Regions from separate parts of the Streptomyces sp. LN549 genome, predicted to be linked through region 2. Evidence: riboswitches for the same ligand, from Rfam matches in the RefSeq annotation. Region 2 holds a riboswitch; each other region holds the start of a gene.
What was found. A riboswitch is a leader RNA that binds a small molecule or an ion and turns the genes downstream of it on or off. The one in region 2 is predicted to bind cyclic di-AMP.

Region 1: linked by a shared signal. The riboswitch ahead of SH922_RS04960 (C40 family peptidase) and the one ahead of SH922_RS30435 (M23 family metallopeptidase) in region 2 are both predicted to bind cyclic di-AMP.
Region 3: linked by a shared signal. The riboswitch ahead of SH922_RS20900 (M23 family metallopeptidase) and the one ahead of SH922_RS30435 (M23 family metallopeptidase) in region 2 are both predicted to bind cyclic di-AMP.
Region 4: linked by a shared signal. The riboswitch ahead of SH922_RS24495 (NlpC/P60 family protein) and the one ahead of SH922_RS30435 (M23 family metallopeptidase) in region 2 are both predicted to bind cyclic di-AMP.

The regions. Positions count from the first base shown of each region.
Region 1 is NZ_JAZHRI010000002.1:1,125,091-1,127,282, forward strand. Features, by position in the region: gene SH922_RS04950 (ATP-dependent Clp protease proteolytic subunit) at 1-549, shown strand, start outside; gene SH922_RS04955 (hypothetical protein) at 557-865, shown strand; cyclic di-AMP (ydaO/yuaA leader) riboswitch at 1,170-1,365, shown strand; gene SH922_RS04960 (C40 family peptidase) at 1,369-1,842, shown strand; gene SH922_RS04965 (LysE family translocator) at 1,912-2,192, opposite strand, start outside.
Region 2 is NZ_JAZHRI010000002.1:6,781,498-6,783,689, reverse strand. Features, by position in the region: gene SH922_RS30435 (M23 family metallopeptidase) at 97-933, opposite strand; cyclic di-AMP (ydaO/yuaA leader) riboswitch at 947-1,114, opposite strand; gene SH922_RS30430 (M16 family metallopeptidase) at 1,331-2,192, opposite strand, start outside.
Region 3 is NZ_JAZHRI010000002.1:4,632,638-4,634,829, reverse strand. Features, by position in the region: gene SH922_RS20900 (M23 family metallopeptidase) at 1-1,040, opposite strand, end outside; cyclic di-AMP (ydaO/yuaA leader) riboswitch at 1,052-1,205, opposite strand; gene SH922_RS20895 (PP2C family protein-serine/threonine phosphatase) at 1,486-2,192, opposite strand, start outside.
Region 4 is NZ_JAZHRI010000002.1:5,368,859-5,371,050, reverse strand. Features, by position in the region: gene pcrA (DNA helicase PcrA) at 1-538, opposite strand, end outside; cyclic di-AMP (ydaO/yuaA leader) riboswitch at 797-963, shown strand; gene SH922_RS24495 (NlpC/P60 family protein) at 962-2,137, shown strand.

The DNA.
Region 1 (2,192 bases), 5.7 Mb from region 2:
CTCCTGGCCGAACGGGTCGTGTTCCTCGGCACCCCCGTCGACGACACTGCGGCCGGTGACCTGGTCGCACAGTTCATGTACCTGGAGCACGACGCGCCGGACCGGCCCATCCAGCTCTACATCAACTCCCCCGGCGGCACGTTCGGCGCCATGACCGCCGTCTACGACACAATGATGTTCCTCACCTGCGAGGTGGAGACCTTCTGTCTCGGCCAGGCGGGGGCCGGCGCCGCCGTGCTGCTCGCGGCGGGAGCTCCGGGCAGACGACACGCCCTGCCGGGCGCCCGCGTGGTGGTGCAGCAGCCCGAACTCGCCGAGCCGGTACAGGGGCAGCCGTCCGATCTGGAGATCGAGGCACGGGAGCTGGCCCGCATGCGCGAGACGCTCACCGGCATGCTGGCCCGTCACACCGGCCGCCCCGCCGAGCAGATCACCGCCGATACCGAGCGCGACCTCATCCTCGACGCCGAGGGCGCCAAGGACTACGGGCTGGTCGACCACATCGTCCAGAACCGCTCGCTGTCGCTGCCTCCGCACTCGACGCGGTGAATCCCCGATGCAGCCACCGGAGTTCGCTCCACTGCCCGCCCTGACCCGCGCGGAGGGCGAGTTCATCGACCGCTACCTGCAAGTCCTCGACCAGGTGGGCCGGATCAATCCGGCCCACGGCGGCGACACCTACGGCGCGCTGCGCGCCGCCCAGGCGCTGGCCTCGTACTCGGCCGCACTGCGGGACGCGCTCGCATTGATGCACGAGCGTGGCGAATCCCGGATCCACGCAGTCACGTTGACCCGGGCGCTGCGCGTGCTGGACGGCGAACGGCGCTCCGGGCGGATCACCCTCCCACCCGAGCCCCCTAGTTGATCAGCCCCTCGACCCGACACGCCCGACGCGTCGACCAAATATTCTCCCTCGTTCGGCGTAGACGTTACTTCGCCCGAGGGACAGCTCAATTTGCGCTGTCGCGGTGGACGATGGGTGAAATCTCCCGTTCCGTGGCTGGTGCGGCACCGGTCGGCGAGAGTCGACAGTTTGCCGAAAAGTCACCTTCCCACCCGAACGGGTCAGTCGTGATGAGCCTCACATATCGCCGCTTCCCCTCGGAAATCCGGCACTCGGTGAGTCAAGATCCCTGGGACGACAAGCCCCCGCCACCGCGGCGGGGCGGTCCGGGCGGACGCCGAGTCCTGCCGCCGTCCGGATGCCTGGTCGACAGGAGTGGATCGGCAGGAGTGGAGGACCCGAGCACAACGGGCCGACCGGACCTCCGGTCGTCCCTCGGGGTGAAGCCGCATCCGCGGCCGGGCAACTTCGCCAGCCCGAACCCGACAGGTCATCCTTCACAGGCGGCTGACGAAGGGTTGCGCATGAGTGCGCAGGTTCATGTCCCGTCTCTGCTCGCCCGGGCCACGACGGCCTCGGCCATGACTCTCGCCGCTGTCGGCGGCACGTTGTTCGTTCCCGGCGCCGTGACCGAAGCCCAGGCCGCGACGCATTCGATGAAGGCGCTCAACATCGCCGCGTCGAAGAAGGGGGCGCCCTACCGGTGGGGCGCCACCGGACCCAGCCGCTTCGACTGTTCCGGCCTGACGCTCTACTCGTTCAAGAAGGCGGGCAAGAAGCTCCCGCGCACGGCCCAGCAGCAGTACAACAAGACCCGCCACATCTCGTCCTCCAAGCGGCAACGCGGCGATCTGGTCTTCTTCCATTCCGGCCGCAGCATCTACCACGTGGGCATCTACGCGGGCAGCGGCAAGATCTGGCACTCGCCCAAGACCGGGGCCGTGGTCCGCCTGGAGAAGATCTGGACGAAGAGCGTCTATTACGGCCGGGTCCGCTGAGGCCCCGCCCCGGTCCGCTGCGGACGGGTCCGCCAAGGCCTCTCCCCCGTCCCGGCCCGTGCTCCCGCGTCAGTGCAGCAGCGGGCCGGTCACCAGGACCAGCCCCAGTGCGGTGAGTGCCGCGCCGCTGCCGCCCTCGATCGCCCGGGTGGTACGCGGCCGGCGCAGCCACCGGCCGAGGCGGTCCACCAGGAGCGCCACGACCGGGAACCAGATCAGCGCCATCAGCACGACGATCGCGGCGAGCAGCAGCGTCCTGGGCAGGGGCGCGGCCCCGGCCGGCACGAACTGTGGCAGCAGGCTGAGGAAGAGCACGGGCGCCTTGGGGTTCAGCGCATTGGTCAGGAATC
Region 2 (2,192 bases):
GACCGGTGCGGACCCGGCGCGGACTTGGTGCCGCATGGCGGCACGGCGAAGGCCCCGGCGTGGTGCCGGGGCCTTCGCCGGGTGTCTGGGGGTTGGTCAGACGGTGACGCCGTGGGCGCGCAGGTAGGCGACCGGGTCCACGTCGGAGCCGTACGAGGGTGTGGTCCGGGCCTCGAAGTGGAGGTGCGGGCCGGTCGAGTTCCCGGTGGAGCCGGAGAGGCCGATCTGCTGTCCGGCGCCGACGCTCTGGCCGACGGACACGCCGATCGAGGAGAGGTGGCCGTACTGGGTGTACGTGCCGTCCGTCATCCGCAGCACGATGTTGTTGCCGTACGCGCCGCCCCAGCCGGCCTCGACGACCGTGCCGGCGCCGACGGCGACGACGGAGCTGCCGGACGCGGCGTGGAAGTCGATGCCGGAGTGGCTGCCGGAGGACCAGAGCGAGCCGCTGGACTTGTAGCCGGTGCTCACGTACGAACCGGCGACGGGGAGCTGGAAGGAGCCGAGCCGGGTGCGCTCGGCGGAACGGGCGGCGCGGGCGGCGCTCTCGCGGGCCTCCTCGGCGCGGGCGGCGGCCTTCGCCTTCGCGGCCGCCTTGGCCTTCGCCTTCGCCTTGAGCTCCGCCTTCTTCTTCGCCTCGGCCTTCTTCTTGGCCGCCTCGGCCTTGGCCTTCTGCTCCGCGACGTCGGCCTGGTGCCGCTGCGCGTCCGCCTGTGCGCCGATCCGGTCGGCGAGGACGTTCTCGATGGCGATGACCTGGGTGAGGCCGGTCTCGCTGACGGCGGGGGTCTCGGTGCCCGCGGCGAGGGCCGGGGAGGCCAGTCCGCCGATGACGCCGGTGGTGGCCAGAGTCGCGATGCCGACGGCCTTCGCGCCGCTGCGCGTCAGACGGCCCGGGGCACGGTGCTTCCCGGTGGCACGGGTGAACGCCATGAAGTGGCTGGTCCTTTCCTTCCTTCTCGCCTACCGGGTTAGCTGACGGGTTCGGAGCAGGAAGGTCTCCTACGGATCCCCCGGCCTCGCACGAGGCGCGGGCGTCCGATTCACCCCAGGGACTGCGTGGGTCCCCGGCTCCCCAGGCTCGCGCCTGACGGGGACTCGGCGATGACTGCCCGGTACGTCGCGGATGCGGCATACGAGTGACGGACAGCGGAGCCGACGCTAAACGGGGGCACTTCCCTGCACCAAACGGACAGGCCGTTTTGTAGCACATCCCACAGGGCAGACAGGCAACCTCCCCCATAAAGCGGACAAAACGGAAGGTCCTGGCGGAGACGTCTCCGCCAGGACCTTCCGTTTGCCCCGATATCGAGTGAAGTAGCGGGTCGGCTCAGCCGGCCACGACCGATACCTCACCGATGCCGAGCGCCCTGACCGGGTCGGCGATCTGCGCCGCGTCACCGACCAGGACCGTGACCAGCCGGTCCTGCGGGAAGGCGTTGACCACGGCCGCGGTCGCCTCGACCGTGCCGGTCTCCGCGAGGCGTGCGTACAGGTGCGCCTGGTAGTCGTCCGGAAGATGCTGCTCGACCTGGTCGGCGAGCGTGCCCGCGACCGAGGCGGCCGTCTCGAACTTGAGCGGGGCGACACCCACGAGGTTCTGCACGGCCGTCTCGCGCTCGGCGTCCGTCAGTCCTTCGGCCGCCAGGGTCCGCAGGACCTTCCACAGGTCGTCCAGCGCCGGGCCGGTGGACTCCGTGTCCACCGAACCGCTGATGGCGAGCATCGCGGCACCCGTGGCCCCGGAGGCGGAGTCCGGGGCCGAGGAGCGCAGCACCTGGGCGAAGGCCCGCACGCCGTAGGTGTAGCCCTTCTCCTCGCGCAGCACCCGGTCGAGCCGGGAGGTGAGAGTGCCGCCCAGGCAGTACGTGCCGAGCACCTGCGCCGGCCAGACGCTGTCGTGCCTGTCGGCGCCGATGCGGCCGATCAGCAGCTGCGTCTGCACCGCGCCGGGGCGGTCCACGATCACCACACGGCCCGCGTCGTCGGCGGTGATCGGCGGGACGGGGCGGGGCTCTGCGGTGTTGCCCGACCAGTCGCCGACAGTGTCGGCGAGCAGGGCGTCCAGGTCGATGCCCGTGAGGTCGCCGACGACCACGGCGGTCGCGGTCGACGGGCGGACATGGGCGTCGTAGAAGGCGCGCACGGCCGCGGAGTCGATCCGGGCCACGGTCTCCTCGGTGCCCTGGCGG
Region 3 (2,192 bases), 2.1 Mb from region 2:
CCGGTCGTGACCTTCTGGCCGATGCTGACATCCATCGAGGACTGGTGGCAGAACCACAGCTCCGTGCCGTCCTCCAGCTCCAGGACCGTGCGGTAGCCGTAGGAGCCGGAGTAGCCGGCCGACTTGATCGTGCCGCTGTGGATCGCCTTGATCGGCGTACCGGTGGGCGCCGCGAAGTCGAGGCCCGTGTGGTAGCCGGAGGACCACATCGATCCGGCCTCGCCGAAGGTCGAGGTGATCGTGTACGAGGAGGTGGGGATGGCGTAACTGGCGGCGAGCTTGGCGAGCCGCAGGGCTTCCGCCTTCTTCGCCGCCTCCTCCGCCGCCTTCTTCTTCTCTGCGGCGATCTTGGCCTCGGCGGCGTCCTGCTGCTTCTTCGCCTCCGCGGCGGCCTTCTCGGCTGCGGCCTTCTCGGCTGCGGCCTTGACCTCGGCGTCGGCGGCGTCCTGCTGCTGCTCTGCCTGCTGGAGGATGCGGGCGCGCAGGGCCTCACCCGCGTCGGTGGTGCCCTGCTCGGCCTCGGCGGTGGTGATGCCGGCGGTCGTCAGCGGGGCGGAAGCGGTCTCGGCCACGGCCTTCTCCGCCGCGGACTCGGATTCACCCGAGAACAGTGCGCCGACGCCCGGGAGGGACTTGGCGTCGGGGAGATTGTCCGAGATGGAATCGGGAAGAGAGATGGAGACCGGCGGCTTGCTCTGGGCGGTGGCCATGCCACCCGCACCGACGGCCGCGATGACGCCGACGCCGAGGACGGTGGAGCTACGGGCCAGACCGTTGCGCTGCTTGGCGACGCGGTGCTTGCCGCGCACGGGACGGACGGAGTCCTCGGTGGGATTCCATTCCTCCCAGGCCCTGTCGGGCCCGGAGTCGTCGGCGCGGAAGTCGATTCCGAAGCCGCTGCCCCGATCGGTCCCGTGATCGGTCGCGTAGGCGGCCCCGTGCTCCGCACCGACAACGGTGCCGGGCCGGGTCGCGAAGTCATCGCCGTACTCGGACACGAACCGGGAGGGAGCTTCGGGGGCAGGCTTGTTGGACGCCACGGGGGCGCACTCCTTTCCTTCCTTCTCGCCTACCGGGTTAGCTGACGGGTTCGGAGCAGGAAGGTCTCCTACGGGTTCCTCCGTCTCGTCACAAGACAGAGATGCCCGATTCACCCCATGTAGGTGGTTCCCCGGTTCCCTTGCGGAATTCGGCGCTCGCGCACGGTGCCGCCACTGACGGCGGCTGGGACAACCGCGCTGCGTTATCGAACGTTAATAGACACCGGGGTCCGATTCCAAGCCGTTCCCACTGATCGTTCAGGTCTTTGGCCTGGACTTTACGGGACACAACCGGGTGGAAACGGACGAGTTGATCACCCTTCAGCCACTACCCGCTTTCTGACGTTGCGTCAAATGTTATGCGGAGGGATGCCCTTCGGTTACGGACGGTGGCATCGCAGCCAAACCGCTCCCACCGCACCCGGCCCTGGGCTCAGGCTCGGGCTCATCCGCCACCGTCCCCCAGGCCGACGATCTTCACGGTCCTGCGCCGGTCGGGCTGGCCCTCGGCCGGCCGGCCGACCGCGAGCAGCGCCATGTCGTCCGTCGACTCACCGCCCGTGTGCAGCCGCACGTCATCGGTCAGCGCGGACAGCAGCTCCTCGGGCCCCGGGAAGATCCGCCCCCTCAGCCGCTCGGCGGGGGCGTAGAAGACCCCTTCGGCGTCACGGGCCTCGGAGAGGCCGTCCGTATAGAGAAGGAGCGTCGCCCCGGCGGGCAGTTCCCACTCGTCGGCCCGGTCCGGCCACACCCCCAGGTCCATCCCCAGCGGCAGCGCCGGCACCGAAGGCCCGAGCACCTCCAGCGCCCCGTCCGTGTGCAGCAGCAGCGGCTCGGGGTGGCCGCGGTTGACGATCCGCACCACGGACGCACCCGGCGGGATCTCCGCCAGCACGGCGGTGACGAACCCCTCGACCGCATCAAGGCCGCCGCGGGTGCTCGCCTCGCGCGCCAGCGCACGCTCCAGCCGCTGCGCCACGCCCTCGAGCGACTCCTCCTGCTCGGCCGCCTCCCGGAACGCCCCGATGATCACCGCCACCGCCTCCACGGCGTCCAGTCCCTTGCCGCGCACGTCCCCGACCACCAGCCGCACCCCCTGCGGGGTGTCCGTGACCGAGAACAGGTCGCCGCCGACGAACTCGTCCGCCTGCG
Region 4 (2,192 bases), 1.4 Mb from region 2:
TGGAGTCGGCGGCGTCGTAGATCGAGAACGACGAGGTGAAGCCGAGCCGCTTCGACTCGCGGCGCAGGATCCGTACGCACGCGCTGTGGAAGGTCATGACCCACATGGCGTTGGCCCGCGGCCCGACGAGCTGCTCGACGCGCTCCTTCATCTCGCCCGCGGCCTTGTTGGTGAAGGTGATCGCCAGGATCTGGCCCGGGTGCACCCCGCGCTCGGCCAGCAGGTGGGCGATGCGGTGGGTCAGCACCCGGGTCTTGCCCGAACCGGCACCGGCGACGATGAGCAGCGGGGACCCGGCGTGCACGACGGCTGCGCGCTGCTCGGTGTTCAGCCCGTCGAGCAGCGCGGCGGCATCGACGACCGGGCGGTGGGCCCCGTCGCGGTAGTACGCGTCGCGGGGCGGCGGGGGCCCGTCGAAAACGCCCGCGAAGAGGTCCTCCGGCACCGCTTCGGGTGCGGAGTCCTCGGGGGGCGGCGGGGGCCCTTCCTCCGTGTGCTGGAGGCCGGCCAGGAAACTGTCGTCAAAGAGGCTGCTCATCGCTGTCCGAGTCTAGGGCGCCGCACTGACACTCCGGGCCCGAGTGACCAACCACGCACTCACGACCGGACACACAGAGCGAGCGGCGGACCGCACGGCGTGGGGGAATTCCAGGTCCACCGGGCCCACAGCACCCCGATCCGTCGAGGTCACGAAAATGTATCGGGCATATCGAACATCAACCTTCACAGCGGCACCATGAGTTGGCTAGCGTGCTCGTTCGGGCGGCCCGTACCCCCAGAGGCGATCCACGCCGACCGGGCGTCCACGCCGAATCCGGGCTGCCCGCATCAGGAGTCCGGAACCGGGGACCCACACGCATCACCGGGGTGAATCGGTCCGAATCCCCCACCAGGACCGTAGGGCAGCCTTCCGTTCCGCCCGAACCCGACAGCTAACCCGGTAGGCGGTCCACGGAAGGAGATGCCGGCCTTGGCGTCGCATCGCAAACCGCGCACCCTGGTGCGCAACACCGGCCCCGCCGTCGGGCTCACGACCGCCGCGCTGGCGTCGGTGACTCTGCTGTCCACGCAGAGCGCACTGGCCGCCCCGGCCCCCAAGCCCAGCATCGAGGACGTGCAGAAGAAGGTCGACGACCTCTACCGCCAGGCGGGCACCGCGACCCAGCAGTACAACCAGGCGAAGGAGGCGACGACCAAGCAGCGCTCCAAGGTGGACACCCTGCTGGACGACGTCGCCCGGCGCACCGAGAAGCTGAACGAGGCCCGCAGGACACTCGGCACCTATGCCGCCGCCCAGTACCGCGGCGGCGCCCTCGCCCCGACCGCCACCTTCTTCCTGGCCGACGACCCGCAGTCGTTCTTCGACCAGACCCATCTCATGGACCGGATGACCGAGCGCCAGACGCTGGCCGTTTCGGACTTCCGTACGCAGCAGGCGAAGGCGTCCAAGCAGCGGGCCGAGGCCGTGGCGAGCCTGGAGACGCTCACCGAGTCGCAGGCGACGCTGCGCACCAGCAAGCAGAACGTCCAGACGAAGCTGTCCGAGGCCCGCAGCCTGCTGTCGAAGCTGACCGCCGAGGAGAAGGCGCGTCTGGCGGAGCTGGAGCGCAAGAAGGAGGCGGAGGCCAAGCGCAAGGCTGCGGAACTGGCGAAGAAGCAGGCCGCCGCGAAGGCCGAGGCTGCCCGCAAGGCCGAGGAGGCCGCCAAGGAGGCGGACACCGGAAGCGGTACGGACACCGGAAGCGGGACCGGCACCGGCACCGGCACGGGTTCCGGGACCGACGCCTCGACCAAGGCCGAGAAGGTCATGGCGTTCGCCAGGGCGCAGCTCGGCAAGCCGTACGTCTGGGGGGCCACCGGCCCGGCCTCGTACGACTGCTCGGGGCTCACCCAGGCGGCCTGGAAGGCGGCCGGCGTCGACATTCCGCGGACCACCTGGGACCAGGTGAACGTCGGCACCCGGATCGCCACGGCGGACCTGCAGCCCGGGGACCTGGTCTTCTTCTACGACGACATCAGCCACGTCGGCATCTACAAGGGCGACGGCATGATGATCCACGCGCCGAAGCCGGGGGCGAACGTGCGCGAGGAGTCGATCTTCTACATGCCGATCTACGGAAGCGTGCGACCGGGCTAGACGGGCTTCCAGACCCAAGCCCGGGTCCGAGCCCAAGCCCAGGTCATGAGAACGC